One region of the Paenibacillus sp. NPDC055715 genome, then DNA from elsewhere that is predicted to be linked to it. Evidence: riboswitches for the same ligand, from Rfam matches in the RefSeq annotation. Region 1 holds a riboswitch; the other holds the start of a gene.
What was found. A riboswitch is a leader RNA that binds a small molecule or an ion and turns the genes downstream of it on or off. The one in region 1 is predicted to bind cyclic di-AMP.

Region 1 (16,210 bases):
GAGGCTGCCGAGAAATTCAAGCAGCTCATTGCCCAATATAGCATTGAGCTGATCGTCATCGGTAACGGAACGGCTTCGCGTGAAACAGAGCAATTCGTGGCTGAAGTCATCGCAGACATTGGTGACAGCAGCCTGGCGTACCTGATCGTCAATGAGGCAGGCGCGAGCGTTTACTCGGCCTCTAAGCTGGCGCAGGAGGAATTCCCGGATCTGGACGTGGCTGAGCGCAGCGCGGCATCCATTGCACGTCGTGTACAGGACCCGTTGGCTGAGTTGGTCAAGATTGAGCCGAAGGCCATTGGCGTAGGCCAGTACCAACATGATGTGTCACAGAAGCATCTGGATGAAAGCTTGAAGGATGTTGTAGAATCGGCAGTTAACCATGTCGGTGTGGATGTGAATACTGCTTCCTCGGCATTGCTGTCCTATGTAGCGGGCATTAACGCGACAATTGCCAAAAATATCGTGAAATACCGTGAGGAAAACGGCAAATTTAACAACCGTCGTCAGTTGCAAAAGGTACCGCGTCTTGGCGCGAAAACCTACGAGCAATCGGTTGGCTTTATCCGTATACCAGGTGGAGAAAATCCGCTGGACCGCACGCCGATTCACCCTGAATCGTATGCTGTCGTAGACCGTTTGTTGGCTGAACTGGGCATCAGCGCCCACGATCTGGGCACCAAGGCTGCGACGGAAGCGCTGAACGTGTCCAACATTGACGAACTGGCGGCGAAGCTGGAAGTCGGCGTGCCGACATTGAAGGATATTCTGGACAGCCTCCAGCGTCCGGGCCGTGACCCACGTGACGAGCTGCCGTTGCCTGTATTCCGCAAGGATGTGCTCAAGATCGAGGATCTGGCACCGGGCATGGAGCTTCAGGGAACCGTCCGCAATGTGATTGATTTCGGCGCATTTGTCGATATCGGCATCAAGAGTGACGGATTGGTTCATATTTCGCAGCTACGCAGCGGCTTCGTCAAGCATCCGATGGATGTCGTATCCGTTGGTGATAACGTGACCGTGTGGGTGCTGAATGTAGACTTGAAAAAAGGCAGAGTCGGTCTGACGATGAAAGCTCCGGCAGAAGTGCAATCGCAGGTATAAAACTCTAAAAATCCGTATAACCGCTTTATTAGGGTATAACAAAAGCCGGAATCTCCGAACCACTTCGGAGATTCCGGCTTTCATTTTTTTACTGCCCTGAACTTCTACCCATTGTTGGCATCAAACTCCACACCCGGTGCTTTATGATAAAAAAACCAACAGTCATTCAACAGTTTAATCTGGCGCCGGTCCTTTTTGTAAAAGGCCCGCATAAGCTGGTTGTTGAGCCATTGAGGCAAGCCAATCTCCTCCTCTGCGTTAACATTTGTATGTTTAGCATATGGGGTGGGTGCCTAAAGTGTGCTTATCAATTGGATGGCTTATGAATTGAGGGTTAGACTTTGGACGTTATTTTGTAATATGCTTGGCGGTATGGAGCAAAGGAGGAGAACGTGTAAGGATGGAGCCCAAGTCCCTTAGCAATTCGATGAACCATTCCATGAGCGATGAAGAGCTTCAGGAATGGGTGGAGCACATTTCAATGGAGAGTTTTGGCGTACCGTTTCGCCATCGTGCCAGCTTTAATTCGCGTCTGTCTTCCACAGGCGGTCGATATTTTATGAAAAGCCATCATATTGAGATTAATCCGCATCAGCTTGCAGCCAACGGGCGGTCCGAGGTGGAAAAAATTATTAAGCATGAACTGTGCCATTATCATTTGCATTTGCGCGGGATGGGCTACCAGCACCGAGATGCGGATTTTAAAGCATGGCTGGCCCGTGTAGGAGGGAGTAGGCATTGCCAAACTCTGCCGGGGAGAGCGGAACGAAGGCCGCAGCCCTATCGCTACAAGCTGGTGTGCGCCTCCTGTAGTCAGGAATACCTGCGGAAGCGTAAAATGAACCCCCAGCGTTACCGCTGCGGCAAATGCGGAGGCAAACTTCATCTACTGGCACTTGACGCACCCCCTGAATCATGGTAAATTAAACGTACTGTATGACGATTTACAGCAATGTTCCCTGATAGCTCAGTTGGTAGAGCACTCGACTGTTAATCGAGTTGTCACAGGTTCGAGTCCTGTTCGGGGAGCCATGGAGAGATACCCAAGTGGCTATAAGGGGACCCTCTGCTAAGGGGTTAGACTGCGAAAGCGGTGCGAGGGTTCGAATCCCTCTCTCTCCGTTGATTTTTCAGATCAGAAAAAGGACGCTTGTATGCATCGGAATGATGCTTGCGAGCGTTCTTTTTTGTCTATGAAAGCCTGTGGATTTTCAGTTTACAAGGTCGGCTTCGGGAGTCTAACCAGTATATTTAGAGGAGTATGAGCTAGGCCATTCTCTACATTGGTCAGGGTAACTTCAGAGCAGACGGCATTGATGTCTTCTTTTGCATTGCCCATAGCGATGCCCTTACCCGCCATCGTCAGCATCGGAATATCATTATAGCTGTCTCCTACAGTTGCGGCCTCCTCCATGGAAATACCCAGATGATCTGCAAGATAACGCAGTGCGTTTCCTTTGGAGGCATCCTTATGCTCCACTTCAAAGTTACGGTCTAAGGAAATGACCATGTTCAGGCCGGGGAATTCCCGATAACGCTCGCGTCCCCGGTTCAATTTGGCTTGATCAAAGGAGAAGCACAGCACGTTATAAATCTCTACATCCAGCGGAATGTCTTCATATGAGGGGATACGGGTATGCCCGGCCTGTTTCATCATTTGGTGCTTGAGCATACCGTCCTCTTCATGATTAATGCTCAATCCATGGACAGAAATGCCCCCGAAGAACCGTAGACAAAACGGTGCTCCTCTAGCTTTACCAGATCCCGGCGGGCGTGAATAAAGCAAATTTACGTAAGTAAAAATGCATTGTAATTCTCGGTAAACAACTTATTTTAAATTTTTTAAAATAAGTATTGTCATTCATTCTTCTATTTGATATACTCTTTCTTGTCGCCAAGTTGGTGTGAAAATGCGGCCCGTTGGTCAAGCGGTTAAGACACCTCCCTTTCACGGAGGTAACAGGGGTTCGATTCCCCTACGGGTCATTGTTGTCTTTATGGACTTCATGTTGCATGCTTAAGGGAAATTCTTGAGGTCTGATCTGATGGCAGACAACTTGGATGAACAGCACGAGCCATTAGCTCAGTTGGTAGAGCACCTGACTTTTAATCAGGGTGTCGAAGGTTCGAGTCCTTCATGGCTCACCATTTATATTTTATTATGCGGTCGTGGTGGAATGGCAGACACGCTATCTTGAGGGGGTAGTGAGCGTATGCTCGTGGAGGTTCGAGTCCTCTCGACCGCATAAATGGAATGAACGGAAAAGTCTCTCACGGTAGAGGCTTTTTTATTTGTGTAATGAAGAATAAAGTAGCCATACTTATGAAATAATGATTCCATAGTATAATCTAATGCCATAATGTTATAGAATGATAAGTATAAACTGATGAAGTGACGGTGAAAAATATGGACGCTCAACTGTTGGGAGATATATCAGAAAATATTTTGGGTTTGTTTCCGATTGTGAGGAAGAAATTTTTCACCTTCGGCACGCTCAATATTCCTTTACATTTGTCGCCTAACAACTTTCAGGTATTAATGCTTCTGCGGGAGGTGCGCTTGTCTACGGTATCTGATCTATCCAAACAGCTTAATGTCTCGCGTCCGAACATGACCCCTCTTTTGGACAAGCTGGTGGAGCATGGGTTGGCCGATCGCCAGTCGTGTGACTCGGATCGCAGAGTCGTGAATGTGGCGATTACACAAGAGGGCGATGCTTTTTGTGAGCAGGTGTTCAATACCTTTTCCGGTAAAATTCAAGAAAGACTGGTGCTTCTGTCGGAAGAGGATTTATTGCACTTGAGTGATACTTTGAACGAATTAAAGCGGATTTTTCTTAAAATCGACAACGCTACTACGTAATTGATGTAAGCAAACTGACGGAGGGCCGCCGTTTTCTTCGGAAAACAGGCGGTTTTTGTTGCATATTGTGGTATAATGAAAACCAACATACATAATTCGGGAATTTTAACATACGTGATCTTTGAAATGGAAACAGGAAACATGATATCGTTATTGGAGAGCCTGCTAGGGAGGAAGGGACTTCTATGCAATCTATTTACCAACGAATTGAGGAGCTTATCAAGGAACGGGGAATGACGAAAAAGGCGTTCTGCAAGCAGTTGGGTATTAGTACAGGGAATTTTGGTGATTGGAAGAGAGGCAAGACGACACCGGGCACGAATAAGCTCATTGAAATCGCTTCGTTTTTTGATGCCAGTCTGGACTGGATCATGTTGGGGCGGGATGTACAGGGTGAGGTGCTGAGGGAGTCGAAGGACCCTTATTTTTTTGATGCATATGGGCAACTGAATTGCCAGGGAGAGCAGCTTAGTAAAACAGAAAAGGATTTTATATTTGAGTATATTGAATTTACCCGCTTCCGTAAAGAGAAAAAGCAGGAAAATTCAACTACGGAATAAACGAGTGCAGCTATTAAAGTGATGATTACCGAATAAGTATGGTTGTAATGTTGGTTGGAATTTTGGGGATAGCTCAAGAAAAGTTAGGGTGTCGGAGGGGGATAATTTTGGGAGACCAAACGATTTATCAGCGAATTGAAGCCTTGATTAAGGATAGGGGAATGACGAAGAAGGCGTTTTGTGAAAAGCTCAAAATCAGCTCGGGGAATCTTGGGGACTGGAGAAGAGGCAAAACAACGCCGGGAACGATGCATTTAATCCAGATTTCGGACTTTTTTAATGTATCGCTGGATTGGTTAATGAAAGGCGTCAAGCCAGGTGAGGGCGTACTTCAGGAGCAGAAGGCTGCTTATTTTTTTGGAGTGATGGGGCCATTGAATTACCAGGCAGAGGACCTGGATACAGAAGAACAGAATTTCATATTAGAATATGTGGAATTTGCGAAATATCGTAAGCAAAAAGGTGAGAATGACAAAACACAGCCTGAATGATCTTCTCGCTAAAGATCACTCAGGTTAAAAACCCGTAAAACGGACCGGTGGGTTCGATTGACGAGTTTATTTGGTTTGCCGACGTTATAGCGTGCCGTATACTTGGGGGACGCTCACATCGTTGGTTTCAGAGTGGTGGTGCCTCCTTATAATCGTTATCGTCGATGTTGAGGATTGCAGCAACTTGTTTTCTGTGCCTTTGTGCTTTGCGGGTGCCGTGAATCAGATTGGACAAGCGTGAAGGCGGGATATTATGCGTTTCACAAAATGTTTTCTGATCCAGCCGAAGTTCGACAAGCCTTTGTTTGATGGCCCACCCGAAGGAGGTAACAGGCATTTTGTTGTTCAAGTGAAATCGCCCCTTACGGATTCTTGCGGAATAATTGGTGTGTTATAATAATCATCAGTAAACATGTTATAATTAACCATCTGAAACTATGATACACGTTTATACGTGTTTTTACAATCTTAAATACGTAATTTGGATAAAAATATTACTTATTAAAGTGATGGATGGTCTGAATAATCCATCGGGAGCCTGTTAATTGTACGAAATTGCAGTTGTATTCTGGATAAAAAAGCACTCTGTCACTGAAGAAAGTGGTGGGAGTGCTTTTGGCGTTGGTGCTGGAAGGGTGAAAACAGGCATCAGGGGGATGCTGGAGGCGTGTAATGGGGCAGGACGAAGAAATCAGTTAATTTCACCCGCGCTGGCGGTTGCTGCTCATATAGGGTGGCTGAACAACGATATAAAGGTTTTTGATAGCCATGCCATCGAGGGATGTGAGCTGAGGATGCAGATCGGTACGTACATAGTGTTCCAGGTCTTGCAGACAGGTTAAACGGCTCATTTAAAATATTTATTGTATTTATGTTTACAAATAGAATACAAGGGAGTATAATAAACCTGTTGCCTCGAAACATTAGAATTTGCGGTCGTGGTGGAATGGCAGACACGCTATCTTGAGGGGGTAGTGGGCGTACGCTCGTGGAGGTTCGAGTCCTCTCGACCGCATTACATGCAAGACACAGTTAAAAAAGCATTCTGACACGTTTTTAACGTGATTGGATGCTTTTTTTTGTTATATAAGCTGCACTAAAATATCCCTTTTTCCTAGCCACAGGAGCAGCCGCCTGGATTGGCTGCTTGTGAACGGTGATGAAGTGGCCTATCAGCTTTGCTGCAAGAGCTTCTCAATATCCCCCGCCAGTTTATCCGGAGTTGTCTGTGGGGCATAGCGCTTAAATACGTTCCCTTCGCGTGTAATCAAAAATTTAGTAAAATTCCATTTGATCGCTTTGGAGCCGAATATGCCTGGAGCTGTTTGGGTGAGGTAGCGGAATAAAGGGTGCGCCTGATCGCCATTGACATCTATTTTGGCAAACATCGGAAATGTAACTCCATAGTTGATTTGGCAAAACTCCGAAATGTCCTCGCTGGAACCCGGCTCTTGCTTGGCAAACTGATTGCTGGGAAACCCCAGGATTTCAAGACCCTGCTCATGGTATTGGTCATATAGTTCTTGTAGCGCCTTGTATTGGGGGGTTAGCCCGCATTTGCTGGCTGTATTCACGATGAGCAGAACTTTACCATCATATATGGACAACGGAATCTCTTTCCCTTGCAGAGTTTGTGCATCATATTCATAAACGGTCATGGTTTCCCTCCTGATTTGGTTTTCTACAATTAAATTGTAAGAAATTTAACGAAGGTTTGCAAGTCTATAATAGATGTAATGCGACGTCTGCAACTGTAAAATCGTATTTTGTCCAAAACGGAAAATTGCACTGCAAATGGGGCGAATTGCGTTGTTTCTCATCGTAAAAACAGGCTCAATCGGCGCTTATCAGGTGCATACAGCAGTTTTTCTTTCTCTTTTACAAAAAAAGGACAAAAAATGCTCTCCATACGCCAATATTGACATGCCTGATATTTTTGAAAAGAGATGAAAAACCGAGCTTGAAGGAGCTGGGAGAAGGATATTTATGTTGTAAGCGCTATAATTAATCTCTTATGCTCCAAAGGCGGATTTATAACCCCGCAGGTGAGCTTTACAGTATTCCTTGCGCGGGTGTATGATTCAGACGTAATTTCAAATGAAGTGAATGAAGCAGCAACGAATTGTCTATAGCGCTGAATTTTGCAGTTGCAAAAGCGGGGGAACCAAACGAGATCTATGCGGCTTTTAGAGGTCCGTGTGTCTCATGGGGTGAATTTTCCGGCCAAGTGCCAGAAATAGGGCGACTCTCACGTCCGAATCCGACAGCTAACCTCGTAAGCGTACAGGGAGAGGCAACAAACCGCCGTGTGCAGCCATGGTTTATTTTATCATGGGTATGTAAGAAGCCGGAGGAAAGCCTTTTTCCTTTGGCTTCTTTTTGTTGTCTTTTTATACCGGGAGAGGAGCTACTGATGGAAGGTCGGCTAATCATTGTCACTGCACCGAATGAATCGGGCAGAAATTTTGTGAAATTGCTTATGTTCAAAAAACTGGCGTTTGCGGTTCTTACGAATAGCGCTCAGGAGGAACGACAGCTCAAAAAAATGGGTGTGGAGCATATTGTTCGGATCAATACGATGCAAGCAGGGAAATGGAATTTTCCCAAAAAAGAAATTGGTTGCGTGTATTTGTTCGAGAACAGCTTGAATCTGACTTGCCGTTTTCTGCAAATATGCCGGCCGCTGACATCAGATTCGATCTATGTCATTACGCACGGCTATAATCCTCAAGGGATTTATCGAGGTTTGGGAGCGGACCATGTGATCTACACTTTGAATGGAGAGGTGGGTTTCCTGCTGAACGGATAGTCGTATAGGTAATATAAATAAAAATTTTCGCATTCATTGTATGGTGATTGTACGAGGATGTAAGAATGACGATCTGAGGACCGATACGGGAGGGTTATGAACATGATGGATATATACATGCTGCTCGTGATGGCTGTGAGTTATGGAGTGATACTGATGTTTGTACGCTGGTGTGATGCGCAGACCTCCAAAGGAGGGCGAAAAGGATGATGGTTGTGCTTACGCTTACGGCTATTGTGTTTGTGTATTTAATCTACGCACTCCTGAATCCTGAAAAGTTCTAATCAGCTAAACAGGATAAAGCGGGCGGGGGACAGCAGATCAAGGATGAGGCATCAGAGGTAGCGGGCTTTCGCAAACGTGTGCACTCGCTTGGTGCTATGAACCCGTCTGTTGTTCCAAACGCAGGAGCATTTTGGAGGAGGGAATAGATGATGGAGTTGCTGCAAATTGGAATTGTGATTGTGATATTGCTGCTCTTGGTGAAACCAGTGGGCACCTATATTTATCATGTATTCTCAAATGAACCGAATCGGACGGATCGGGTGTTTGGCGGAACGGAGAAGCTGATTTATAAGGTTATAGGTTTGAAGAAGTTGGAGAGCATGCGTTGGACCACGTACGTTATGAGCTTCATTGCTACGAATGTCGTGCTTGTGGCGATCAGCTATGTGCTGCTGCGCTTGCAGGGACTGCTTCCCGGTAATCCGGCTGGAAATGGCAATATGGAAGCGTCACTGGCATTTAATACAGTGATCAGCTTTATGACCAACACGAATCTCCAGCATTACAGCGGAGAAAGCGGGCTTACGCATCTGACGCAGATGGCGTTCGTTACGATGATGATGTTCACTTCGGCTGCTTCCGGATTTTCGGTTGCTGCGGCTTTTATGAGAGGATTGACGCGGCGCGGTGAAGGAATGGGCAACTTTTTTCAGGATTTTATCAAAGCGATTATACGGATTTTTCTGCCGTTGGCCTTTGTGCTTACGCTGGTGCTGGTCGGACTGAAAGTACCACAGACGCTTCAGCCTACGGCGGATATTACGACGTTGAGCGGAACACAGCAGCAGATTGCTTTGGGACCCGTTGCTTCGCTGGAATCGATTAAGCATTTGGGTACGAACGGGGGCGGTTTTGCGGGAGCCAATTCGGCGCATCCTTTTGAAAATCCAAGTCCCTGGACGAATGTGCTGGAAATTTTGGCGATGTGGGTGATGCCAGCTTCTCTGCCGTATACCTTTGGGCTGTTCGCTCGTAATCGCAAGCAGGGCTGGATTATTTTTAGCTCGATGATGGTATTGTTCCTTGTATTCCTATCCATTACGTATGTGTCGGAGAAAACGGGCAATCCGTTGATTCATGCACTGGGTGTGGATGCTTCTCAGGGAAGCATGGAAGGGAAAGAGGTTCGCTTCGGCATTGGACAATCGGTGCTGTTCACGGCGGTAACGACGGCGGCTACGACAGGTTCAGTCAATAATATGCACGATACACTGACCCCGCTGGGCGGTATGGCTGCTTTGGGAGAAATGATGCTGAACGTCATTTTCGGCGGTAAGGGTGTCGGGCTGATGAATATGCTGATGTACGCGATTCTGGGTGTGTTTATATGTGGATTGATGGTCGGCAGGACCCCGGAATTTATGGGCAGGAAAATTGAAGGCAAGGAAATGAAGCTGATCGCGATTGCCATTTTGGTACATCCGTTTCTCATTCTAGTGCCGACTGCTCTCGCCTTTATGAGTCATTGGGGATACGATGCGGTCACAAACCCCGGATATCATGGGTTGACTCAGGTGATATATGAATATGCGTCATCTGCGGCTAATAACGGTTCGGGATTTGAAGGTCTTGCGGATAACAACGTATTCTGGAACACGACAACAGGGGTTGTTATGTTCTTCGGACGATATGTATCTATAGTTGCATTGTTAGCTGTAGCGGCTTCATTGAATACTAAAGCACCGACTCCAGTGACGACGGGCACACTTCGCACAGACAACAAGCTATTTGGGGCGATTTTAATCGGGGTTGTGCTGTTGATTGGCGCGTTGACCTTTTTGCCCGTCATCGTATTGGGGCCTGTGGCTGAATTTCTGACCATGTGAAGAAGATGAACAGGAAGAAGAAAATGAGAATGGATGAACGGGGTGCTCGATCATGAAGGAACAACGCAAACGCATGCTGGATAAAAGCATCTTGAAGCATGCGATCAAGGATAGCTTTATGAAATTAAATCCGATGATCATGATGAAAAATCCTGTCATGTTCGTCGTGGAGATCGGCACACTGGTCGTGCTGCTTATGCTGCTGTTCCCCGGTTATTTTGGAACTGGCAACGAAATGGGCTTTAATCTGGCGGTTTTTATCATCCTGCTGTTCACGTTGCTCTTTGCTAACTTTGCCGAAGCGCTCGCGGAAGGGCGGGGTAAGGCGCAAGCGGCCTCTTTGAAAAAATCCAAGCAGGATACACAAGCAAGCAAACTTGTCGGGGATGAGATTCAGGTGGTCAGCTCGACCGAGCTGCGCAAAGGTGACATTGTGATGGTGTCCCAGGGCGAGATGATTCCGAGTGATGGTGAGGTGATTGAAGGTCTTGCCTCAGTGGATGAATCAGCGATTACGGGGGAATCGGCTCCGGTGATCAAGGAATCGGGCGGTGATTTTTGCTCGGTAACCGGCGGGACGCGCGTGGTCAGTGACCGAATTAAGGTGCGGATTACGACAGAGCCGGGTGAGACGTTCATCGATAAAATGATTTCGCTCGTGGAAGGCGCACAGCGGCAAAAGACGCCGAACGAAATTGCACTGAATACCCTGTTGATCAGCTTGACGATTATTTTTCTGATCGTGGTGGTGACACTGGCACCGATTGCCCGTCATTTTAACATTGACTTGCCTGTTCCCGTGCTTATCTCATTGCTGGTCTGCCTGATTCCGACCACGATTGGAGGACTGTTGTCAGCCATCGGGATTGCCGGTATGGACCGGGTCACCCAGTTTAACGTGCTGGCGATGTCAGGCAAGGCGGTAGAAGCATCCGGGGACATCAATACGATGATTCTGGACAAAACGGGTACAATCACCTTCGGTAACCGAATGGCGAGCCAATTCGTGCCTGTAGGGGGCGTAGAGGAGACAGAGTTAGTAAAGTGGGCTGCGATGAGCTCGATGAAGGATGAGACGCCTGAGGGGCGCTCAGTTCTGGAGTTGATGCGTAAGCAGGAGCACATGCTGGATGAATCCTTGGCAGCAGGCGGAACCTTTATCGAGTTCAAGGCGGAAACCCGGATGAGCGGTCTGGATCTGGCCGATGGACGAAAGGTACGTAAAGGCGCGGTGGACTCTGTCCGGCAGTGGGTACTATCGCAAAACGGCAGCGTTCCAGCCGATCTGGAGGAAAAAGCGAATCAGGTGGCCTCTGAAGGAGGTACGCCGCTGGCTGTCGCGCTGGATGATCGGATATATGGCATTATTTATTTGAAGGACACGGTGAAGCCGGGCATGAAGGAGCGGTTCGATCAGCTCCGGGAAATGGGTATCCGTACGATCATGTGTACCGGGGATAATCCGCTGACGGCTGCGACGATTGCGCGGGAAGCGGGTGTGGATGATTTTGTGGCTGAAAGCAAGCCGGAGGATAAAATCGCAGTCATTCGCCGTGAGCAGGATCTGGGCAAGCTGGTTGCCATGACCGGAGATGGCACAAATGATGCCCCTGCGCTGGCGCAGGCTGACGTCGGGCTGGCCATGAACAGCGGTACAGTTGCAGCCAAGGAAGCCGCCAATATGGTGGACCTGGATTCCGATCCGTCCAAAATTATTGAGGTAGTCGCTATCGGCAAGCAGTTGCTTATGACACGAGGTGCTTTGACAACGTTCAGTATCGCGAACGATGTTGCCAAATATTTTGCCATTATTCCGGCGATGTTCATGCTGGCGATTCCGCAAATGAGCGCATTGAACGTGATGGGGCTTGGCTCTCCGCTGTCTGCTATTTTGTCGGCGCTGATCTTTAATGCTGTTATTATTCCACTTCTGATCCCGCTGGCCATGAAGGGCGTGAAGTATAAGCCTATGAGCTCGGATCGCCTGCTGGGACGGAATTTGCTGATTTACGGTTTGGGCGGTATGGTGGTGCCGTTTGTCGGCATTAAAGCCATTGATTTGCTGGTGCATTTGTGGATTTAACGTAGCCTGTGAAGGTATACATTTCGGATACTGAATGGAAGCGGAAAGGGTGAGCAACATGAGTGGCTTTTATCGGATGATGTCCGGACGCAGATTTGCTGCGCACGAAAAAGGCGGGTCTGCCGGGAAGGGGAATAACAAGCGTCCAGAGACGGATGCTGTGCCGAATGGACAGCCGGAGAGAGAAGAGATGCGGGGAGGCACCATTATAGGAGTGGTCTTACGTACCTCGGCGCTGATGATCCTCCTATGCGGTCTCGCTTACCCGCTGGTTAGTACGGGCGTGGCACAGGTATTGTTTCCGCAGCAGGCGAACGGCAGCATGCTTCGTAATGCGGAGGGTCAGGTAGTCGGCTCCGAGCTGATCGGGCAGTCTTTTGCGAATCCGGCGTTTTTTCAGGGGCGGGTATCGAGCATTGATTATAACGGGGCTGGTTCAGGCTCCAGTAACTACGCACCGTCCAATCCGGCTTTAATACAGAGGGTCAAGGATTCGATAGCGGATTGGCAGAAAAATAATCTGGATGTACCGATCAGTCAGGTTCCGGTGGACCTGATTACGAACTCCGGCTCCGGTCTGGACCCGCATATCTCGCCGCAGGCGGCACAGGTTCAAATCCCGCGTATTAGCGGCTTGACGGGTATTGCGCAGGATAAACTGAAAGCACTGGTGCAGGAGCAGACCGAAGACCGCAGCGCCGGAGTATTCGGAGAGCCGCGTGTGAACGTGCTCAAGCTGAACCTTGCGCTTGAAGCCCAAACACAGGCACAGCCTGCCAAGCGGTAAGTCTAGAGGTTGGAATAGAGTGATCAAAAAAGGTATCTCGCAGCCATTTTGGCTGGTGAGATACCTTTTTCTTGATTTTAAAGTGTTGCTTATCTCTCAATGACCTGAAATCATTTGAACGATGAGCACCACATTCAAGATAATAATGACAGCGGTCACGATCCAAGCTAATACTTTTTGCCATGTTTTGTTCGCGAACTCACCCATACGCTTTTTGTCGCTGGTGAAGATTAGGAGCGGGATGATGGCAAAGGGAAGCTGGATGGACAGAATAACTTGACTTAGCACGAGCAGCTCTTCGGCACCTTTTTCACCCGCGATAGCTGTGACGATGACCGCTGGAATGATAGCAATGAGTCGGGTGACGAGACGGCGCAGCCAAGGCGCGAGACGAAGGCTGAGAAAGCCCTCCATGACGATTTGCCCGGCTAGGGTACCCGTTATAGTTGAATTCTGCCCGGAAGCGAGCAGCGCCACCCCGAACAGGATACTGGCGAGTGTGGTTCCGAGCAATGGCGACAGCAGATAGAAAGCATCGCTGATTTCCGCCACATCTGTTTTTCCTGCTGTATGGAACACGGCTGCGGCCACGATCAGAATGGCGGCATTGATAAACAGGGCGAACATGAGCGCTATACTCGAATCCCATGTCGCGAATTTGATAGCCTCCCGTTTGCCTGCTGACGTCGGCTCGAATTTACGAGTTTGTACGATGGACGAATGCAGGTACAGGTTATGGGGCATCACGGTAGCGCCCATAATACCGATGGCGATATACAGCATGCTTGGATTGGTCAAAATTTGCGAGTCCGGGACAAAGCCACCTAACACGCCGCTCCATTCCGGCTGGGCCAAAATGAGATTGATGCCAAAGCAGCCCGCAATCGTCGCCATCAGTACAATGACTAGCGTTTCCAAAGCACGAAAACCTTTGTTTTGCAGCAATAAAATGAGCATGACATCAAATGCAGTAATCAGGACACCGTACAATAGCGGTATGCCGAACAGCAGCTTTAGTGCAATGGCTGAGCCGATGACCTCGGCCAAATCCATGGCTGCAATAGCGATTTCGCATAAAAGCCATAAGCTGATCGCGACCGGGCGACTGTAGGCTTCACGGCACATTTGAGCCAAATCTTTCCCTGTAGCAATGCCGAGCTTGCCGGATAAGGCCTGCAGCAAGATGGCCATCAGATTAGAGATCAGAATGACACTGAGCAGTGTATAGCCAAATTGCGATCCGCCCGCAATGTCTGTAGCCCAGTTGCCGGGGTCCATATAGCCGACAGCAACCATATAGCCGGGTCCGGCAAAGGCGAGGAATTTCCGAAACCACGTGCCGTCCTTCGGGACGTTCAAGGAACGATTCACTTCCGATAATGAAGCGATTTCCGCCAAGTTTCCCTTTGTATTTTTCATACGCTTCACCTTCTTTATTATGGTTGAAATATTATTAGTGACATAACGATCACGTTATCCCTATTGTACAGCTACAATAGTTTTTGTCTAGTGCAACTTTTATGTGGTCAAGCAAATTAATCTTATTTTTGAAGTAATATGGCAACCTCACGAAGCCAACTAACGAAAAAAACCAAGCTATAACACTCGTAAGAGGGAGCAGCTTGGTTTTTTGGGTTTCCTGAATTCGATCTTTTTTATGTTGCGGGAGGGTGGCTATGGAATTAAACGGAAAATAAAATGATTAACATCCTTATTTCAAATGATTCATTTGCATGGTTCGTTTGCGGCAGGCTACCTGCCGCTGATTGATCGGCGGTTTTTGCATATAGACCTTGATTCGCCGAGATCCGCGACCATTTGACATCATCGCCAAAATTCATTAAGATGGCTTAGGTGATTCTGGTCATCATGTACGAAACAAATTTGAAAAATACGGGTGATATGATGTCTTACAGACCGAATATTGTTAATTTCACGCTGGCTGGCAGCAACGAAAAAGAAGGGCTTTATGAGTTTAAAATGAGTTTGGCCGATGGAACGGAGTGCCGCGTTTTTTCTCAACGTAATCCGGAGTGGACCTTGACGAATATCAGTCGATTGCTAACGACGCCTTGCCCGGTATGCCATAAGGATTTTATCTGCAAGTGTATGGATAAGTTCCATGATGAGTTTTTAGAGCAAATTAATTCGAAACAGCTGTTTGAGAAAGCATTGAGCTAGTTCTCAAAACAGGTAAAAGCCTATACATTGTTAAACAAGCGTCGGATGATTTCGGCGTTTTTTTGCTTATACTCATATTGTTGATTGTATTTTGTTGTTTATTTCCTGGAGGTGAAATGCATTTATGAAGCAATCTGGCGATGCTAATCTAAATCCTTCTCAGCAAGATTATTCGATTGTGTTGGTGGATGGTGTATGCCATTTTTGTCAGGGGGCGGCCCGCTTCATTATTAAGCGTGACCCGAAGGGGACGTTTCATTTTGGTTCCCTGCAATCCGAGCAGGGACAAAAGCTATTGCGTGCAGGAGGATTGTCAACGGATCAGCTGGATACGTTCGTATTCATTGAAGACGGTATGTATTACACGAGGTCAACCGCAGCTCTGCGGATTGCCAGACGTCTTCGTTTTCCATATCCGCTGGCCTATGTCTTCATCTTCGTTCCCTGCTTTATACGCAATGCAATCTATAACTGGGTGGCACGTAACCGATACCGCTGGTTTGGCAAGGATGAAGAGGATCAATGTCAGATCCCCCCTCCAGAAGTAAGGCAACGATTTTTTTAACTGTTCAGGATTCAGGTTTCGGAGGAGCAGCTTCCTTATTAGAGCCCTTTTTGGAGCGATGACGACGGATCAGCCATATCACAATTGCCGCAATCAGGATCAGGCCCGCAACGACTACATATATGATATGACGCAGATTGGGTACGTTGACGGATAACTTTAGCTCATTAGACTCTAATGGGGCAATATCCCAACGTAGCGTTTTCCCGTCTGCCGATACACTGTTGGCATTGCTCGCAGCGGGCTGGATCGGTAAGGACAGGCTAAAATTAAGATCAAGCTGCCGCTCCAGTATTTTGCGTGCGAACACATTCATTTGCTCCAATTTGTCACTCAGTCCCCGAGCTTCTTCCGGAAGCATCCGTGGCAGATCGAGTTTCATCGTAAGATCAACATTCGTTGTGAAAAAATGTTGAGTCACAGCGCGTTTAAATTCTAATCCCTCAGGTAGATTTAAACCCTGATTGGGATTTTTTCCGCTTGCAATCCAATCTCCTTGATAGTGCCCCTTGATTTGATAACCCTTTCTTCCCTGCTCAGATAGTGGCTGAACATTTAGGCTGTTGCTTTGAATCCGCTTGGCCAAGCGGTCCAGCAGCCCGGGATTATTCAGCATCAACAGTGTCTGATTGTTTACACTGAACGAAGCATTCATG
Region 2 (16,210 bases), on a different contig from region 1:
CATGGAGTTTTTAAGATGCTCGACCTCCGGGTACAGCTTGAGTGTGACATCCTCCAGTACATTCCCGAGCGCATTACATACATCGGTAAAAGAAGCGTTACGGATCGCTTGCTCCATCTGCCGGGCAGACGGATGATGCGTGATCTGATCCGCTTTGACGCGCCCATACACTTCAGCCGTCGATACATTAATCGGCGGCTTCGCGAGAATGATCCAGCATTGGGGCGGATTCGGAAGTGACTTGAGCAATTCCCCGCGTCCGCTCGCTAAAGCTGTACCGCCTGTAATGCAGAAAGGCACGTCAGAGCCAAGCTCTGCGCCCAGTACTCTTAATTCAGCATCCGAGATGCCAAGCTTCCACAGCTTGTTCAGCCCACGCAGCGCTGCCGCCGCATCACTGCTGCCGCCTGCTAACCCTGCGGCTACCGGAATATGCTTGTCCAAATGGATATGCACGCCCGTAGAGACATCATAACGTTCCTTAATCAGACGCGCGGCCTGAAAAGCCAAATTCTTCTCATCTAGCGGTATGTACCCGGCTTGGCTTGAAATAATAATGGTATCACGCGGTAGCTCAGACATCGTCAAACGATCGGACAGATCGACCATGGTCATAATCATTTCGACCTCGTGATATCCGTCATCTCGCTTGCGTAATACATCAAGCATTAAATTGATTTTCGCCGGTGCTTTTTCGTATATTTTCAAGGCGTTCACCCACCTTCAACTTTTCCCTCAAGACAGCTTAACACATTATATCAGACTCGGCCTGTCAAGTCATGAGGTTCAAAAAAAGCGGAGATCACCCGGTATGAACCGAATATCCCCGCTTTTTCGTCAACACCGTCGATGGCTACGACTTGCGGGAAGCTGCCTGCTCTGCAAGCTGAATGGCCCGCTTGACCATATTGCCCGCATCCTTGGCTTTAATGCCTCCCCAGCCTTCTTCTTTGACCGTATCGTAAAATCCAAGATCCTTAGCCAGCTCATACTTAAGCTCTTCAGACATGACACTTCGCCTTCTCCGACTCATACATACGCCTCCTTCGGCAGTGGAATAAGGAAGATCATTCCCTCCTTAGTATGCGCAGAGACACGATGCTTCATCCTGTCCCATATATACAAAACGGCCTCGTCATTTGAAATGACGAAGCCGAAGTTAAACCTGCAAAGCCGGTATACATTACATAAAATCAATTAAGGTGTGTCAAAATATTCGACACTTGTATGGGAATCGGGATCATATACGGTAACTTCCACCGACTCGGTAAGAATGTCAGCATAGCTGTAGGAGACACGTTTGAACGTTTGTTGCTCCTGATCCAGCTTGACGATAAAAACAGAAGGGTACGTTTCTTCCAAGACACCAGTTCGTTCGACGGTCTTACGGCGTCCGCCGTTAGCCCGCAGCAAAATTTTTTGCCCTACATGTGCGTCGAGACTGCGTTTGATTTCCAACAGCGTATTTTTAGCCATTGCCTAACGACCACCTCTTTCCTTGTCCATTATAACGAATTTTAGAGGCGATGTCAAATCAAACCAAATATTATATCAACACGAAAAATAAGTTGTCAATTTAATTTTTTGAAAACAGGAATAATGTGTGTAAAATTCAAAAAAGCCCCTGTAACCAGAGGCCTTTTATCCAGACAAATCCTATTCAATAGGTTCAAACCCTAGATTGCAGAAGGCGTTACTTTAAGAGTTGACAAATTTTCTAGCTTTGGCAAACCGATACGATAGCTTCCCCGGGTTTCGATACCGCCCACTCCACGGCTGCCACTAATCGTCTGATGAAACAAGTCGCCCATGTTGACTGTATCACGGATCGACGTAAAAGCAGCCTTGGCAGCCACATATACCGGGTCAAGCGCGTGAATCAGGATACGCCCTGGTGAACTGGCAAAGTTCGCTCCTGCACGCAGCAGCGCTTCAAAATGGGACTGACATGCTCCCGCCACAATCGTCAGTGAATCCAAATGACGTTCATATTGTCTCGCTACCTGGATCGCCGCCACAAAATTCTGCGAATTTTTATAGCTTTTCAGGCTATATAAATCATAAGGCTGCGGCTGCTTCAATACACCGTCATGTCCAGTAATGACTACGATATCCGGGCGAATACGGGGAAGCAGCCGATACAACGTGTCAGCCATAGCCGATTCATGCACATGATGTCCCTCTGCGGGAACGCGGAGCTGCTCATATAAGCTGAGACATTTTTTCAAATATCCGGGGTCCCCATCCAAGTGAAGTACCTTGCCGGGCATTTCAAAATACGTCGACTCCACCGGATCACTCCACTCCCCGATCAAAGCCGCCTGACTGCGGGCTGCTTGCTTCTGTCGTGCCTGCTGCAACAGACTGAGAGACTCACCCGCCTTAATATGGGCCTGCCGTGTCTTCCCGCTAATCTGGTCTGCAGGCACCTTGACCAGATCGTTCACGGGGGAATCGGCAAGCAACCGAAATTCCGTCCCCTTAATGATCGCTTTATCCCGCTGGATGCCCTCAACGCGAAACGTGACGTCTCCGCCGTACGATTTCCGAACGACCAAGTCTCCTAAAATCATCACACTGTATCACCCCTCCCATATCGTATGGGTGAATGCACAGTTTGGTTCCTTATCCTTCTCAGGAGCTTATGCATCCCAGCCACAACCGTGCAGAGCGTAACCAGAGGCCCCCTGACTACTGCTAAGCGGTAGCTCGTGCGTCAGCTCAGGAAATCCCGGCTTCCAGCAACACAGCGCTCAGACGCGCAAATTCCTCGATACTCAGCGTCTCTCCCCGACGGGAAGGGTCTATGCCTGCCTGAAGCAACAGCGGCTCTAGCGTGTCCCTGTTCTCTTTGGTAAAGAAGCGGCTTTTCAGGTTATTCGAAATGGTCTTGCGGCGTTGAGCAAAGGAAGCATGAACGACTTCGAAGAAATGCTGCTCGTCCACCACCTCTACCGGAGGCACTTCCCGCACACGCAGACGAATGACCGCCGATTCTACATTCGGCTGGGGAATAAACACCGTATTCGGCACGATGCAGACCAATTCAGGTTCGCTGTAATATTGCACTGCAATACTCAAACTGCCGTAATCCTTCGTCCCAGGAGACGCAGCCATACGCTCAGCCACTTCCTTTTGGATCATGACGACGATATTCTCCAGAGGGAGCTTGTCCTCCAGCAGCCTCATCAGAATCGGTGTAGTGACGTAGTACGGCAGATTAGCGACGACGCTCACTTTACTGACCCCGGCAAAATCGGAAGCGAATACCTCTCGCAAATCCAGCTTCAGCACATCCCCATGGCGTACCTTCACATGCTCATAAGGGGCCAGCACTTCTTCGAGAATAGGCAGAAGCCGCTGGTCAATCTCGACAGCAGTAACTACCTTGGCCGATTGCGCCAGCTTCTCGGTCAAAGCGCCAATCCCCGGACCGATCTCAAGTGCGCCCTTCGTATCGTCCAATCCCGCAGCATTCACGATCTTGTTCAGAATATTTTGATCAATCAGAAAATTTTGTCCCAAACTCTTTTTGAACGAAAACCCGTGCCGCTGAATAATTTCCTTCGTGCGCCTTGGTGTTGCTATATCTTGAATCCCTGTCATACGGATATCACAATCCTTCACTTTCAATTTGTGCCAGCGCACCGGCAAATTCCTCACGGCTAATCTGGAACACAGCGAGCCGTTTATGTAGCTGCTTACCGTTACAGTAACCAATACCCAGCACATTACCCAAAGCCATACGTCGTGCAGCAGCATTCGGGTGGGTGATAAGTCCGGCGTCAATCAGATCCGCCCAATCGATTAGAGGATCGGCCCCTTCCACCGTCGTATGCACCCGTGCGAGAGCATGTCTGATCGCTTCAGGCGAGGCATTCTCCACGCCAATATCCCCTTTGCGCGTCGCTTCCTCCTCTGGTATAAAGGCCTGCTTGCAGCCGGGCACCTTGGAGGCGATAATTTTGCGGATGCGCTCCCCTGCATGATCGGGATCGGTCAAAATAATGACACCCCGCCGCTCCTGCGCTAGTGCAATTTTGCGCAGCGTCATTTTATTAATGGCAGAGCCGCCCGTTTCTATTGTATCCGCTTCGACAGCACGGCGAATAGCCACCGTATCATCCCGACCCTCTACCACGATCACTTCCTTGATCATTTGCGTTTCCCTCCACTGCTACACAGTAAGCTATATTCATCTTTCCCTGCTTTTGAAAACAAAATAAGAAGAGGGTATCCTCTTCTTAGCATGGCATAACTATGATGTTAATACTATCGCATTGCCCTAAACATATACAACACGTTTTTAGTTGATTTCAGGCTTCACGGGTCCAATCACATATACAGTTTTACCGTGCTTCCGACCAAACTGATTGGCCTGACCCAAACTCTCATAATACACATCGATTTTGTAGCCTTTAATTGCGCCACCGGTATCCTCCGCACGGCGGAAGCCCACCCCTTCGATATACACCCACCAGCCGATTGGAATCACACTCGGATCGACAGCGATGGTGCGTCCTTCCGTGACACGCGAACCGGATGCGGTACGTGTACCGATACCTGATTCCTGTGAGGAGTACGCCGTCATGGAGACGTTTTGTAATACTTTGCTGTATTTAAAATTCACACCTGCTTTACGGACAGCATTGCCCGAACTAACTCGTGTTGCCTTAACGGCATCTTTGGGACCAACGGAAGCAGCAAGAACAACCGGTTTTTTCTTCGTTCCTACCGCAATTACCTTATCCACACGATTCCGCGCGACTTCCTTGTTTACCAGCTGCTTGGATACCAATTTTCCGTCATGGTATACCTTTTGAACATGCTGGACCACAATACCCGTTTTACCGCTTTGGATGACCCGATTATCCCCTTTATAGAGACTCGGATCGGACGTTTTGATGACCTGATAAGGTACCTGTTGCTTCTGTTCGACCTGCTGTTTCTTCACACGGACGATTTTTATGTCCATGTTAGACGAAACAGAGGCATCCAGATCAGGGTAAACTTTATCATTTGACGATAATTTATAGCCCGAGGCGCGAATGGCACCCTCTACTGTATTTTCTGTTGTGTACAGCTTCTTCGTCTCATTGCCTGAGGATACTTTGACCTGATTGGCACGTTTGATGACTACGCGATCCCCATCCTTTACTGCTCCGTTCAGCGGCATCGAAACCGTATCATGCGGCTGAAGTGAAATAGAATGCTCTTTGAGCAAATCTTGGAGCTTGAATTCCCGGGTTTCTACCGCAGATGCCTTACCGTCGATGACAAAAAAGACCTGTTTTTTAGATTGAGTGTACACCAGAATTGAAATCATAATCGTTAGTGCGATTAGAAAAATAGCAACCAAAGCAGCCTGGCGCACATTTTCTTGCTTCCAACGCAATACGTAAGACATGCTGGATGAGCGTGACTCATGGGACTCCTCTTTTTGGAAAATGCCCATTTCCTCCGTCCTCCTTACATAGCCCGCCGTCTGGAGTAAGACATAGTCGAGATTGACGTGACTATAACAGATTTTCTACAAGACAAGCCCGTACTGCGACTGTCCTGCACCATGTACCCGTCTTCGCGGCATGCTGTCCTCCCCTGTTTAATCACAGTATGATGACAGATTTTCTTTTATTCACAACAAAAAAGCCAAAAAAAGAGACTAGAGAGCTCTTTCGTGGCTTCCGGCATGTGCGAATATGCGGAAAAATCATGCACGAGATGGCTTCTCTCTTGTTACGCTTACGGGGTTAGCTGTCGGGTTCGGACGTAGAGAGACGCCCTAGCTTGGGTCAACCGCTCATGGCGGTCGCCTTCACATTCACCCCGAAGACCCAAAAAGAAATCGAAATACGGCCCCTCCACCTGTTCAATCCCATCCGGGAAAAGAATTTCGGTCGAGCCGGCTGGCGGAAGAGACGTTCCCTTCTTGCCCATACGCCGGACGTACTGTTAGCCATATCGGTTCCCCCGTTCCCTGTAAAAGGGACTCAGCGAGACTGGTTCATGAAATGAGCTGTTGATGTTTACACTCAAACAACAATTCACTGAAAAGATGATATCCTGTTTCTATTCATGTTGTAAAGCAGGTTTCAAGTACATTTTTAAAAATATTCGGTTAAAATATTGTAATATTCTTGAGTTTCCTGCAATAAACTCATGATTATCTTCGCCTATCTCTTTATTTTAATCGATTTCTTCACTTTTCCACTAAATATCAAATATTCCCAGTGCATTTTGGGTCGTAATTGACACTAATTCCTCCACCGTAATTCCCTTGATTTGGGCAGCCGCCTCTGCGACCAATCCCACGTGCGCGGACTCATTTCGCTTTCCGCGGAACGGATGCGGCGTCAGGTAGGGAGCGTCCGTTTCAATAAGCAGACGGTCCAGCGGCATCTGTGCGAGAACCTCCTTTGGCTGCTTGGCATTTTTGAATGTTATTGGCCCTCCAAAAGAGAGGTGAAAGCCCATATCCAGCACCATTTTAGCCGTCTCCCAGCTCCCGGAAAAGGAATGCATGACTCCGCCAACCTCACCCGCTTTTTCTTCACGCAAAATTTTAACAATATCTTCATGTGCATCCCGGTTATGGATAACAATGGGCATGCTCAGCTCACGAGCCAGTCCAATCTGGTTGCGAAGCACCCGATGCTGTACATCCTTTGGTGATGTGTCCCAATAATAATCCAGACCAATCTCCCCGATCGCCACGACTTTCTTATGACTGCATAACGATGCAATCCATTCCAGATCGCCCTCCTGCATCGTAATCGCATCCTGTGGATGCCATCCAATCGCCGCATAAATAAAATCATATGTTTCGACCAATTTCATGGTAGACGGAATGGTCTCACGGTTAAATCCGATATTAATCATACGGGTCACTCCCGATTCGAAAGCGCGTGCTATAACTTCTTCGCGGTCTTCGTCAAATTGCGGCGCATCCAAATGAGTATGAGTGTCGAATAAATTCAAAATTTTCGTCTCCTTTATTACTTTATTTGTCATATAATTGTCTATTGTTTGACAAAATAATTCCTTATTTCGTCAGGAAGCTTGTCCTTTACCCCATCCAATTTGTTTTGGGGATAGTACATATGATATTTACCCCGATGAATACCGCTAATGGAGCGCACAATTTCCGATACTTCGGAAATTTCTCTCACTTCTCCTTTGCGTCCCAGCAGTAAAATCTGGTTGTCCGTCGAGCCACCCTGCCGAAACACATCATAAGGAAGATCCGTCGGAAAATCAATTTCCAGATCATATTCCGGGTGCAAACCAACCTGCTCCAGCGCTGTCCGAATGTCGTCAATGGTATCTGTATCCATATTTTCGATCTCTACATATTTATACAGCTTGCGATCCATAAAACGGGCACTCAAATCACTTAGAATCTCGTCCTTTTCCCGTTTCCACTGACTGAACACTGTCTGAATCAAAGACTCGTCGAGCATCAAATATTGTTCCACCGTAAGCTCTCCCCGAAAGAGGTCCGGCAACGGCTCCAGCAGAAAACTAAACTCATATCCATTTCTAAACAGCTCCTTCGCCCGCTTGAAAATTTTACGCAATAAAATTTCCGAGCTGCGCGTCACAGGGTGAAAATAAACTTGCCAATACATCTGGTAACGCGACATCAGATAATCCTCTACCGCATGCATGCCTGACTCCTTCACAACAATCCTTCCATTATGTGGACGTAGCAGCCGTAAAATACGATCCAGATCAATAGTGCCATAATTGACGCCTGTCGAGTGCGCATCCCGAAGCAAATAATCCATGCGGTCTGCATCCAGTGGGCTTGTAACCAGGTTTACGGCAATCGGCTTGTCGTACGTTTTGGCAATCACCGCAGCCACCTTCGTCGGAAGCTCCTCATCGACTTGCCGTAACACAGCGTTAATCTCCGTATTCCCCAATACAATCCGGCATGTCCAATCCTCGTGGTTCATATGAAAGGCCTCTTCTATAGAATGGGAAAACGGGCCATGCCCCACATCGTGCAACAAAGCTGCACACAGCGCGACTAAACTTTCTTCCTTCGGCCAATCGGAAAATTCATCGCGTTCAAATTGGGAAATAATACGCCGTGTAATTTCGTATACACCCAGCGAATGCGAAAAACGACTATGTTCCGCTCCATGAAACGTAAGATAAGATGTACCCAACTGCCGAATTCGGCGCAAGCGTTGGAACTCTGAAGTATTGATCAAACGCCATATCACTGTATCCTGAACATGGATATAGTTATGTACCGGGTCCTTAAAAACTTTTTCTTCACTGAGTGGCTGGTGCAAGATATCAGCTCCTTTAATATTCTGAATAATGGATTAAGATACAAAGAAATCCTAAACAATCCCCTTCATTCGACATTGTTTGTCGTAATATGTCGAATTATAACTTTTCGGCATTTCCAAATCGACAAATGGCTTAAATCATCAATAAAATAAGGCAGTGCACACGCATTATGACCTTTATTCTAAATACTTTTGCATAATTAACCTGTTAGCATATTTTTAAGGTTGACTGTTTTGGGAATCGTTGGTATAGTAAGTATCAGAAAAGAGAAAAATTTGTCGAATCATGACACTTATATTATTTTAAACGGCGAGAGGAGCCTGATTTATTATGATGAAATCCACTGGTATTGTAAGAAAAGTTGACGAGCTCGGACGTGTTGTTATTCCAATCGAATTGCGCCGCACATTGGGTATTGGCGAAAAAGACGCTTTGGAAATTTACGTTGATGGCGAACGCATTATGCTCAAAAAATATGAGCCTGCTTGTATCTTCTGCGGCAACGCCGAGAACGTAATTTACTTCAAAGGAAAAATTGTTTGCCAAGATTGCATCTCGGAAATTCCAGCACCTGTGACAAACTAAGATTTTTAGTATATAATAGACTTATAAGAGATTGTTAATTCTAACCTTTTTCATATATACTCCTTGTTGCCTTCCACGGTTTGAACTCAACCGCTGGAAGGCCCTTTTTTTGTTCAAGGAAGTTTTCATAAAAGCGCGTTATATACATCCCTTTTGGAAATGGAGCGGTCGGTAGCTGTACGCTTCATAGCGTCCTTGCGTGTCAGCCCTTCTGTCTCATAATGCGCAACGTGGGCCTCCAAAGATAAGGATCGCCACCATGCCTGTCGCTCCTCTTCCTCTTCTGCTTCGTTTTTCCCTTCAACTACCAGGCAATATTCACCGAGCGGTGGATGCACCTCCAGTCTGTCAAGGCATTGCTCCGATGTTCCTCGTATCCATTCCTCATGCAGCTTGGTCAACTCGCGTGCAAGCACCACTCTGCGTTCCCCCAGTGTTTCCTTCAATACCGTCAACGTCCGCACAATACGATGAGGAGATTCATAAAACAGGATCGTGCCGTGAGATACCTGAAATGATTGTAGCAGCTTCTCCAAATCCTTTTTCTCCCGTGGAGGAAATCCGGCAAATGTAAATCTTTCCGTATCCAGTCCGGAGGCAATCAAAGCTGACAATGCCGCGTTCGCCCCGGGAATGGGAATAACGCTAATTTCCGCTTCCAGCGCCAGCTTGACCAGATCCGAACCCGGGTCCGAAATGGCCGGTAGACCTGCATCGCTGACCAGTGCCAAATTTTTTCCTTCTACTATATAACGTATCAGCTCAGGCCCACTGGCAGCTTTATTATGTTCATGATAGCTGAATAGCATTTCCGGCGTGATATCAAAATGTGTGAGCAGTTTGCGCGTCTGCCGCGTGTCCTCCGCCGCTATAATACTGCACGATTTTAAGGTATTAATCGCCCTAAAGGTCATATCGTCCAGATTACCAATCGGTGTCGCAACGAGATACAGCTTGCCCCGTTCTTCTCCGCTGGTTATAAAACTTTTTTGCACCGCTGCCTTCACAGTAAATCCCCCTTGCTTACTTCTCCATAGATATCCCTTATTTCCTGAGTATAATTCCCACTCTCCTGATATACAATGAGCGGAGGCAACAGACGAACCTCCGGCTTACCATCACATAGCGCCTCGATGAGCACCATATTCGCCTCCATATGGGCCCGTGGGTGGACAAACCGAATCCGTTTCGGCTCCAGTCTGTTGGCGCGCATCAGTGTTATAATCTCACCCAGCCGCTGCGGACGATGAACCATGGAGACCTTTCCACCATTACGGACAAGCCGTGTACACGCCTGAATGACCTCTTCCAGCGTACAATGCACCTCGTGACGTGCAATCGCCTGATGAGGGTTTAGCTTGATATCACTGCCGTTTAGCGGCATATAGGGGGGATTTACCGTAATTGCATCATATACACCATGCCCCGTGATTTGAACCAGCTCACGCAGATCCCCTTCCCGAATCTGAATCGCTGCCTCCAGTCCATTCAGGCTGACGCTGCGTCTAGCCATATCAGCCAAGCGCGGTTGAATCTCAATTCCTTCGATAGCCGCTTTAGTTCGTGTCGTTAGCAGCAGGGGGACGACCCCGTTGCCTGTACACAGATCCAAAATCTTTCCACGCTGCGGAATACCGGCAAACCGCGCCAGCAAAACCGCATCCATGGAAAAGCTGAACACCTCATCACTTTGGATAATACGCAAATTATGTGACAATAGATCGTCAATTCGTTCAGACTTCTGTTCATTTTCGTACATAGCGCTCTCCCATCTTTTTACCCCAAATCGTTCTGAACCCATACTTCCTTACAAAAAAGCCGTAGGCACCCTGCTCCTACGGCTTGTTTTTATTTATTCAAAAATGACAGACAGAAAAGGCAATCGCCTTCCGTTCGCAAATGTCCGTAATACACGTTGCATATATGAAATCCTTCATGATACAGCCTTGCCAGATTGTCGTGGCCTTCGCCCACAACCTCGCCCGTTTCCTCTTCATCCTTAATGACGATCGGAGGAGAAAGCTTCGGCCTTTTTGCCGTCTTTTCTTCTCTGGAGGTTTCACGTTTGAGCATCTTGCGCACCTGTTCGTTTTCAATCGTTAGTCGTTGATTTTCCTCCAGCAGCTCTTTTACTGCCAGTTTCAATTCACCCAGATCGCTATGCAACTGTCCCATTTGGGTTTCCATTTCGTGAATACGCGCAAAAACATTTAATTTATCCAAGTTTCCACCCCGAAGCAACCTAATGGTTTACTTGACGACTACATCGTCCATTGGAAGTTCCTTGACCTTGCTAATCTCAAACAGTTGAACATGTACTGTACGATGGTCAGCATTTACGCCTACGACTTTGCCTTCTCCAAGAGAAGTGACGACCATCTTGCCAACCTGCGGCAATTCTTCCTTCATGCTCTCGTAGTTATCATGTTCGAACTTGAGACAGCACATCAATCTTCCACACAACCCGGAAATCTTCGTCGGATTCAGCGACAAGCTCTGATCCTTCGCCATCTTAATGGATACCGGTTCAAAATCTCCCAGCCACGAAGAGCAACACAGGATACGTCCGCAAGGACCGATCCCTCCCAGCATTTTAGCCTCATCTCGTACTCCGATCTGCCGCAGCTCAATCCGTGTACGAAAAATACTGGCTAAATCCTTTACAAGCTCCCGAAAATCCACGCGACCCTCTGCCGTAAAATAAAAAATAATCTTATTGCGGTCAAATGTAAATTCCACGTCTACCAGCTTCATTTTAAGGCCATGGTCTTTGATTTTATTTAAACACGTACCGAATGCGTCCTTGGCCGCCAGTTTATTCTCTTCTACAACAAGAGCGTCATCATCTCCGGCAATACGGATGACTTTCTTTAAGGGCAGGACAACGTCCGAATCATTTACTTCTTTTTTGCCCACCACAACCTTGCCATACTCAATACCGCGTGCAGTTTCTACAATAACGCAGTTTTCTTTCTCCACCGGAAGGTCCAGCGGATCAAAATAATAAGTCTTGCCCGCCTTCTTGAAACGGACACCCACTACACTATACAAAAATTAACCCCCTTGTATGCCACTAAACCTCATTTGAAGCCGACATGTACGAATGGCCGCAATTGAAGTCTCACTGTCGCACAAACCGGGAACCTGGCGTCGCGGATTGTGCAGAGTGGAACAAGCGCGCCTTCCTGTTAGTCGGTGATGGAACCGCTTGTATCGGACAACCCAATCAAAAGCTGCTCTACGCACAATTGACCATTGACGTGAAAACGGAGCTTCTTCCTGCAATTCGCGGCCAAATCCATATAAGAGACCCATTGTTCCGTACTGCGGGTGATTGCCAATTTGGAGACGGACTCCAAATGATCTATGAAAACAATGCTTTCGTGCCTTCCGTAACGGAAATGAAGCATATCCTTGAACCATAAATGAAACAAATGAAACAGAATATCCAGGTGTTCAGAAAGTCCAGTTTTAAAAATCTTCTGTTGAGCGAGAATAATGGACGAGCTTCCCCGGCTCATGGACTCCTTCACTAATTGTAACACTACATTTCTAATTTCTGCAAACCAATTCTGCTGGAGAATTTCTATACATGATTCCAGTCCCGAGGCAATGTGAACCGCCGACCGGACAAGTCCTGCGGTATAGCCTTCCCCGATTAAGACCTGCATCATCACTTCAGGCTGTAAAGCATAAAAAGGAACCTGTTGCGTCCGGGATTGGATTGTGGGCAACAATGCCTGTCCATTTTCTGAAATGAGTATGCCCACCACAGGCATCTGAGGCTCCTCCAGAAATTTGAGCAGACTGTTTGCAGCTTGCACTGTCATGGTATCCGCCTGCTGGATAATATATACCTTCGGATTGGAGCCTTCTGATTTGTAAGAGAATATGCGCTGAAGCCCGCGAATCTGGTCAATCTTGATCGTAGCTCCATCCGGCTCTACGATAAACAGATCCGGGTGATTGCCGTGCTCTACCTTACGGCAGGACAGACATTCGCCACATGCATTATCCGTCATTCGCTCACAAAATAATGCTTTGGCAAAGGTTTGTGCCATCTTCATCTGTTCGCTTCCCGGCGGCCCGCTAAATACATAGGCATGGTTGACCGCCCCATTCCGAAGTGCGCTTTGCAGCATTTTTTTAGCTATATCCTGCCCCATTATATTTTGGAAAGACATATTTCCTCACCTTCTCTCCTGAAAACAACTGTTATTTATCAGCAAATAGCTGTTTTCAGGGCAGCTTTGCTGCTATATTCATATTCGCCACCTACGTTGCCTACATGAATATAGTCAAAAATAATCTGCCAGCATCATCAGCAAGCAGATTATTCCTTCGTGGCGACAGCCCGTTTGTATTCGTTTATGGAAGAAGTTTATATTTTAAAACGAGAGATTAATCAGCAGCCCTCTAATTTCACCAACTCCTTGCAAAAGCTCAATCTTGCCTTGCTCGGTTTCGAGCAGATCATCTGCCATCTTGAGCAACAACTCATCGACTTCATCAATCAGCTTATACCGCTTGCTACGTCCCCGGCGATCCCAGCCCTTTGTGTCCTTCATAGACACGCCGCGCCGAACCGTATCCTCCAGGAACCGTTTAACCAGCATCTTATAAGCCTTCAGCTCACGAATCGTCATCGAGCGTGCCAGACGGTCTCCCTGCATCTGAATTTCCTTGAAACGACGGTTTAATTCCTCCTGCGAAGCCTGCTGCCCATTTTGCTGCATAACATCGGAAAAGCTCTTGGACTGAATCGGCTTCGCATTCATTTCATTTGTAGACAATGTACTCTGTAAAGGGCGATAGCCCGGATTTATTTTCATATAGACCTGCTTTCTCCCCGAATACTTCCGCTTTTCCCCTTCATGAACAGTTGAACATAGAGCTGAGGGAATCCAGCGGCCTTCCAGGGACTGCGCCTCGGCGCTACCGTTATAGTGGATCTGTTCCCCATTCCCATGATGCGGGCAAGAAACAGGCAATTCCCCTATCATATCGGCAGAATAGGTCCTTTTGTGTAGATTCAGAAGTGCTCAAATCGGTCTACAGGCATCACGAACACCGTCGCTCCACCCACCTGCACTTCAACAGGCAAAGGCAAATAGGAGTCCGTCGTCCCGCTCATAGGGGTAACGGGTGTGACCAGCTGTTCACGTACCTTGCAACTGCTGCGAATGACATTCATCAACGAGTCCACCTGATTGTCATCGACACCGATCATAAACGTCGTATTCCCTGCTCGCAAAAAGCCGCCTGTACTCGCCAACTTAGTAGCACGGAAATTAGCTTTCACCAGTCCGCTGGATAATCTATAACTATCCTTATCCTGCACAATCGCAATAATCAGCTTCATCCTGTATTCCTCCTTCAAGCCCATATTAGGAACAAGCTAGTCCTCAGCCCAATTTTACCGTATATCCTCTGTCAATTACATGCTAAAATTTTGAATAAACCGCTTTTTCAGCAAATCCTTCAAAACTTGCTCTACCCGCTCCGGTGCGGGAGATGCATCCACAATCGTAATTCGCTCTGGAAATTTGTGGGCCAGCTCCAGATACGCCTCACGTACCTTGTGGTGAAAGGATATACTTTCCATATCGAGGCGATCCATTTCCTCTCCCCGGGACGCATTAATTCTGGCCAATCCCAACTCAGGTTCGATATCCAGATAAAATGTTGCATCAGGCTCCCAATCATCCACCGCAAAACGATTAATCGAAGCCACTTCCTCAATCCCAATTCCTCTCGCAAACCCTTGATAGACCAAGCTGCTATCCACAAAACGATCACACAATACGATAGCTCCCTTTTCAATAGCCGGCTTTACCTTCTCCACCAGATGCTGACGTCGGGCTGCCGCATATAGAAGCGCCTCTGTCCTGGCATCCATACTTGTATGGGCAGGGTCCAAAATGATAGAGCGAATCTTTTCCGAAATTTCGATACCACCCGGTTCTCTCGTCGTAATAACTGGATAGCCTTCTTCCTCCATAAACTTGGCCAGCCGTTGGATCATGGTTGTTTTACCGGAGCCGTCTCCCCCCTCCAGCGTAATAAAAATCCCTTTGCGATTCATGCCATTCCCTGCTTTCCAGCCTGAAAAATAAGAGTCATCTACAGGCTCGTATGCTTCTTTTATTCAGTCTTCTTTATTGGTTGAATTTCTAACATCTAATCTTTATTTTAAACGGAATACCCGAATTGTAAGCAACCTTTCATCTGCTGCCCCTTGCCATTTGGCTCCCAACTCACGAAGGCGTCTCATTCGTTGAGCAATTGATACCGTGATCAGTTCTCCTGCGAATAACAGTGGAATACCTGGAGGATACGGGATAATCATTTCCGCAGCCACCCTGCCAGCGGAGTCCTCCACAGCTACTACTTCCATCTGATCCGGTTTAACCGGTTGAAGCCCAAACTGCACCGGACTAGAGTAAACCGTCATACTATCATTGTTCCACGTGGAAAAATCTAAATCTGGCCCACGTTGTTCCTTCTGCATGGAACCCGGCCCACCAGCCGTCTCCTTAAACCGTATATCATTATTTATATGCACAAGAGCCTGCAACAGGTAATTAGCATCTTTAAGCGTCGAGCCTAACGTAAACAATAAAACAACATGTTTTTCGTCACTCATCTCCGGAATACAGCCATACGCTTCCAAACCACGCTTTAAGCCAAACCCATCCAGTACACCAAATGTATCGTACAGCACCATTTTAAAAGGGTCATGGGTCGAATATCCGCCCGCTTTCTCTCCATCCCCCTCCAAGCGCTCAGAAATGTCCTCTTGGGTCTCATTCCTCTGAGGCGCTTGCTGAATTGGCTCTACGAGACGAAAGCGTGGAAGCTGCCTCAGACCCTTTCTAAAAGCATCTGCTGCCGCCAAACCTTCCGTAAAGGCATTCGCCCCATGAACCGCAATATGCTGCCTTGCCAAATCAAGCGAAGCCATTAGCGGGTACGAAGGGCTGGAGCTTTGCACCATAGCCAACCGCTGACGAAGCAGCTCCCGATTGATCCGTCCTCCCTGCACGTGCAGCATGGCTCCCATAGTCATGGCTGGAAGCATCTTATGTGTCGATTGGACGACCACATCAGCCCCACAGGACAAGGCAGAAGCCGGCAAACGGGGATGCAGCCCGTAATGGGCACCATGCGCCTCATCCACCAACAAGGGCACATGGCGCGCATGACAGGCTTTAGCCGTCGCCGTCAGACCATGACCCATCCCGTAGTAGTTAGGTAGCGTAATCAGTACTCCTTTGGCGGAAGGATAGGCTTTTAATGCAGTCTGTATCGTATCCACCGA

Region 2: linked by a shared signal. The riboswitch ahead of ACWGOO_RS17560 (G5 domain-containing protein) and the one ahead of ACWGOO_RS04110 (hypothetical protein) in region 1 are both predicted to bind cyclic di-AMP.

The regions. Positions count from the first base shown of each region.
Region 1 covers NZ_JBSHGA010000001.1:815,923-832,132, reverse strand. Annotated here, with positions in the region: gene ACWGOO_RS04195 (Tex family protein) at 1-1,104, shown strand, start outside; gene cmpA (cortex morphogenetic protein CmpA) at 1,209-1,343, opposite strand; gene ACWGOO_RS04185 (SprT family protein) at 1,505-2,026, shown strand; tRNA gene ACWGOO_RS04180 (tRNA-Asn) at 2,061-2,136, shown strand; tRNA gene ACWGOO_RS04175 (tRNA-Ser) at 2,138-2,226, shown strand; gene ACWGOO_RS04170 (HAD-IIB family hydrolase) at 2,321-2,776, opposite strand; tRNA gene ACWGOO_RS04165 (tRNA-Glu) at 3,019-3,090, shown strand; tRNA gene ACWGOO_RS04160 (tRNA-Lys) at 3,177-3,252, shown strand; tRNA gene ACWGOO_RS04155 (tRNA-Leu) at 3,268-3,350, shown strand; gene ACWGOO_RS04150 (MarR family transcriptional regulator) at 3,512-3,967, shown strand; gene ACWGOO_RS04145 (helix-turn-helix domain-containing protein) at 4,153-4,527, shown strand; gene ACWGOO_RS04140 (helix-turn-helix domain-containing protein) at 4,635-5,018, shown strand; gene ACWGOO_RS04135 (hypothetical protein) at 5,146-5,367, opposite strand; gene ACWGOO_RS04130 (hypothetical protein) at 5,564-5,860, shown strand; tRNA gene ACWGOO_RS04125 (tRNA-Leu) at 5,951-6,033, shown strand; gene ACWGOO_RS04120 (glutathione peroxidase) at 6,191-6,676, opposite strand; gene ACWGOO_RS04115 (hypothetical protein) at 6,813-6,968, shown strand; cyclic di-AMP (ydaO/yuaA leader) riboswitch at 7,141-7,316, shown strand; gene ACWGOO_RS04110 (hypothetical protein) at 7,432-7,827, shown strand; gene kdpF (K(+)-transporting ATPase subunit F) at 8,034-8,111, shown strand; gene kdpA (potassium-transporting ATPase subunit KdpA) at 8,262-9,938, shown strand; gene kdpB (potassium-transporting ATPase subunit KdpB) at 9,991-12,021, shown strand; gene kdpC (potassium-transporting ATPase subunit KdpC) at 12,080-12,808, shown strand; gene ACWGOO_RS04085 (Nramp family divalent metal transporter) at 12,905-14,227, opposite strand; gene ACWGOO_RS04080 (hypothetical protein) at 14,663-14,989, shown strand; gene ACWGOO_RS04075 (thiol-disulfide oxidoreductase DCC family protein) at 15,114-15,554, shown strand; gene ACWGOO_RS04070 (DUF3153 domain-containing protein) at 15,559-16,210, opposite strand, start outside.
Region 2 covers NZ_JBSHGA010000011.1:2,016-18,225, reverse strand. Annotated here, with positions in the region: gene ispE (4-(cytidine 5'-diphospho)-2-C-methyl-D-erythritol kinase) at 1-708, opposite strand, end outside; gene ACWGOO_RS17585 (small, acid-soluble spore protein, alpha/beta type) at 854-1,033, opposite strand; gene veg (biofilm formation stimulator Veg) at 1,198-1,476, opposite strand; gene yabG (sporulation peptidase YabG) at 1,677-2,573, opposite strand; gene rsmA (16S rRNA (adenine(1518)-N(6)/adenine(1519)-N(6))-dimethyltransferase RsmA) at 2,722-3,606, opposite strand; gene rnmV (ribonuclease M5) at 3,614-4,159, opposite strand; gene ACWGOO_RS17560 (G5 domain-containing protein) at 4,307-5,455, opposite strand; cyclic di-AMP (ydaO/yuaA leader) riboswitch at 5,724-6,006, opposite strand; gene ACWGOO_RS17555 (TatD family hydrolase) at 6,211-6,978, opposite strand; gene ACWGOO_RS17550 (HD domain-containing protein) at 7,020-8,303, opposite strand; gene ACWGOO_RS17545 (AbrB/MazE/SpoVT family DNA-binding domain-containing protein) at 8,635-8,889, shown strand; gene rsmI (16S rRNA (cytidine(1402)-2'-O)-methyltransferase) at 9,015-9,896, opposite strand; gene ACWGOO_RS17535 (tRNA1(Val) (adenine(37)-N6)-methyltransferase) at 9,893-10,648, opposite strand; gene yabA (DNA replication initiation control protein YabA) at 10,738-11,112, opposite strand; gene ACWGOO_RS17525 (PSP1 domain-containing protein) at 11,140-11,940, opposite strand; gene holB (DNA polymerase III subunit delta') at 12,078-13,073, opposite strand; gene ACWGOO_RS17515 (YaaR family protein) at 13,278-13,721, opposite strand; gene ACWGOO_RS17510 (cyclic-di-AMP receptor) at 13,922-14,251, opposite strand; gene tmk (dTMP kinase) at 14,327-14,974, opposite strand; gene ACWGOO_RS17500 (aminotransferase class I/II-fold pyridoxal phosphate-dependent enzyme) at 15,077-16,210, opposite strand, start outside.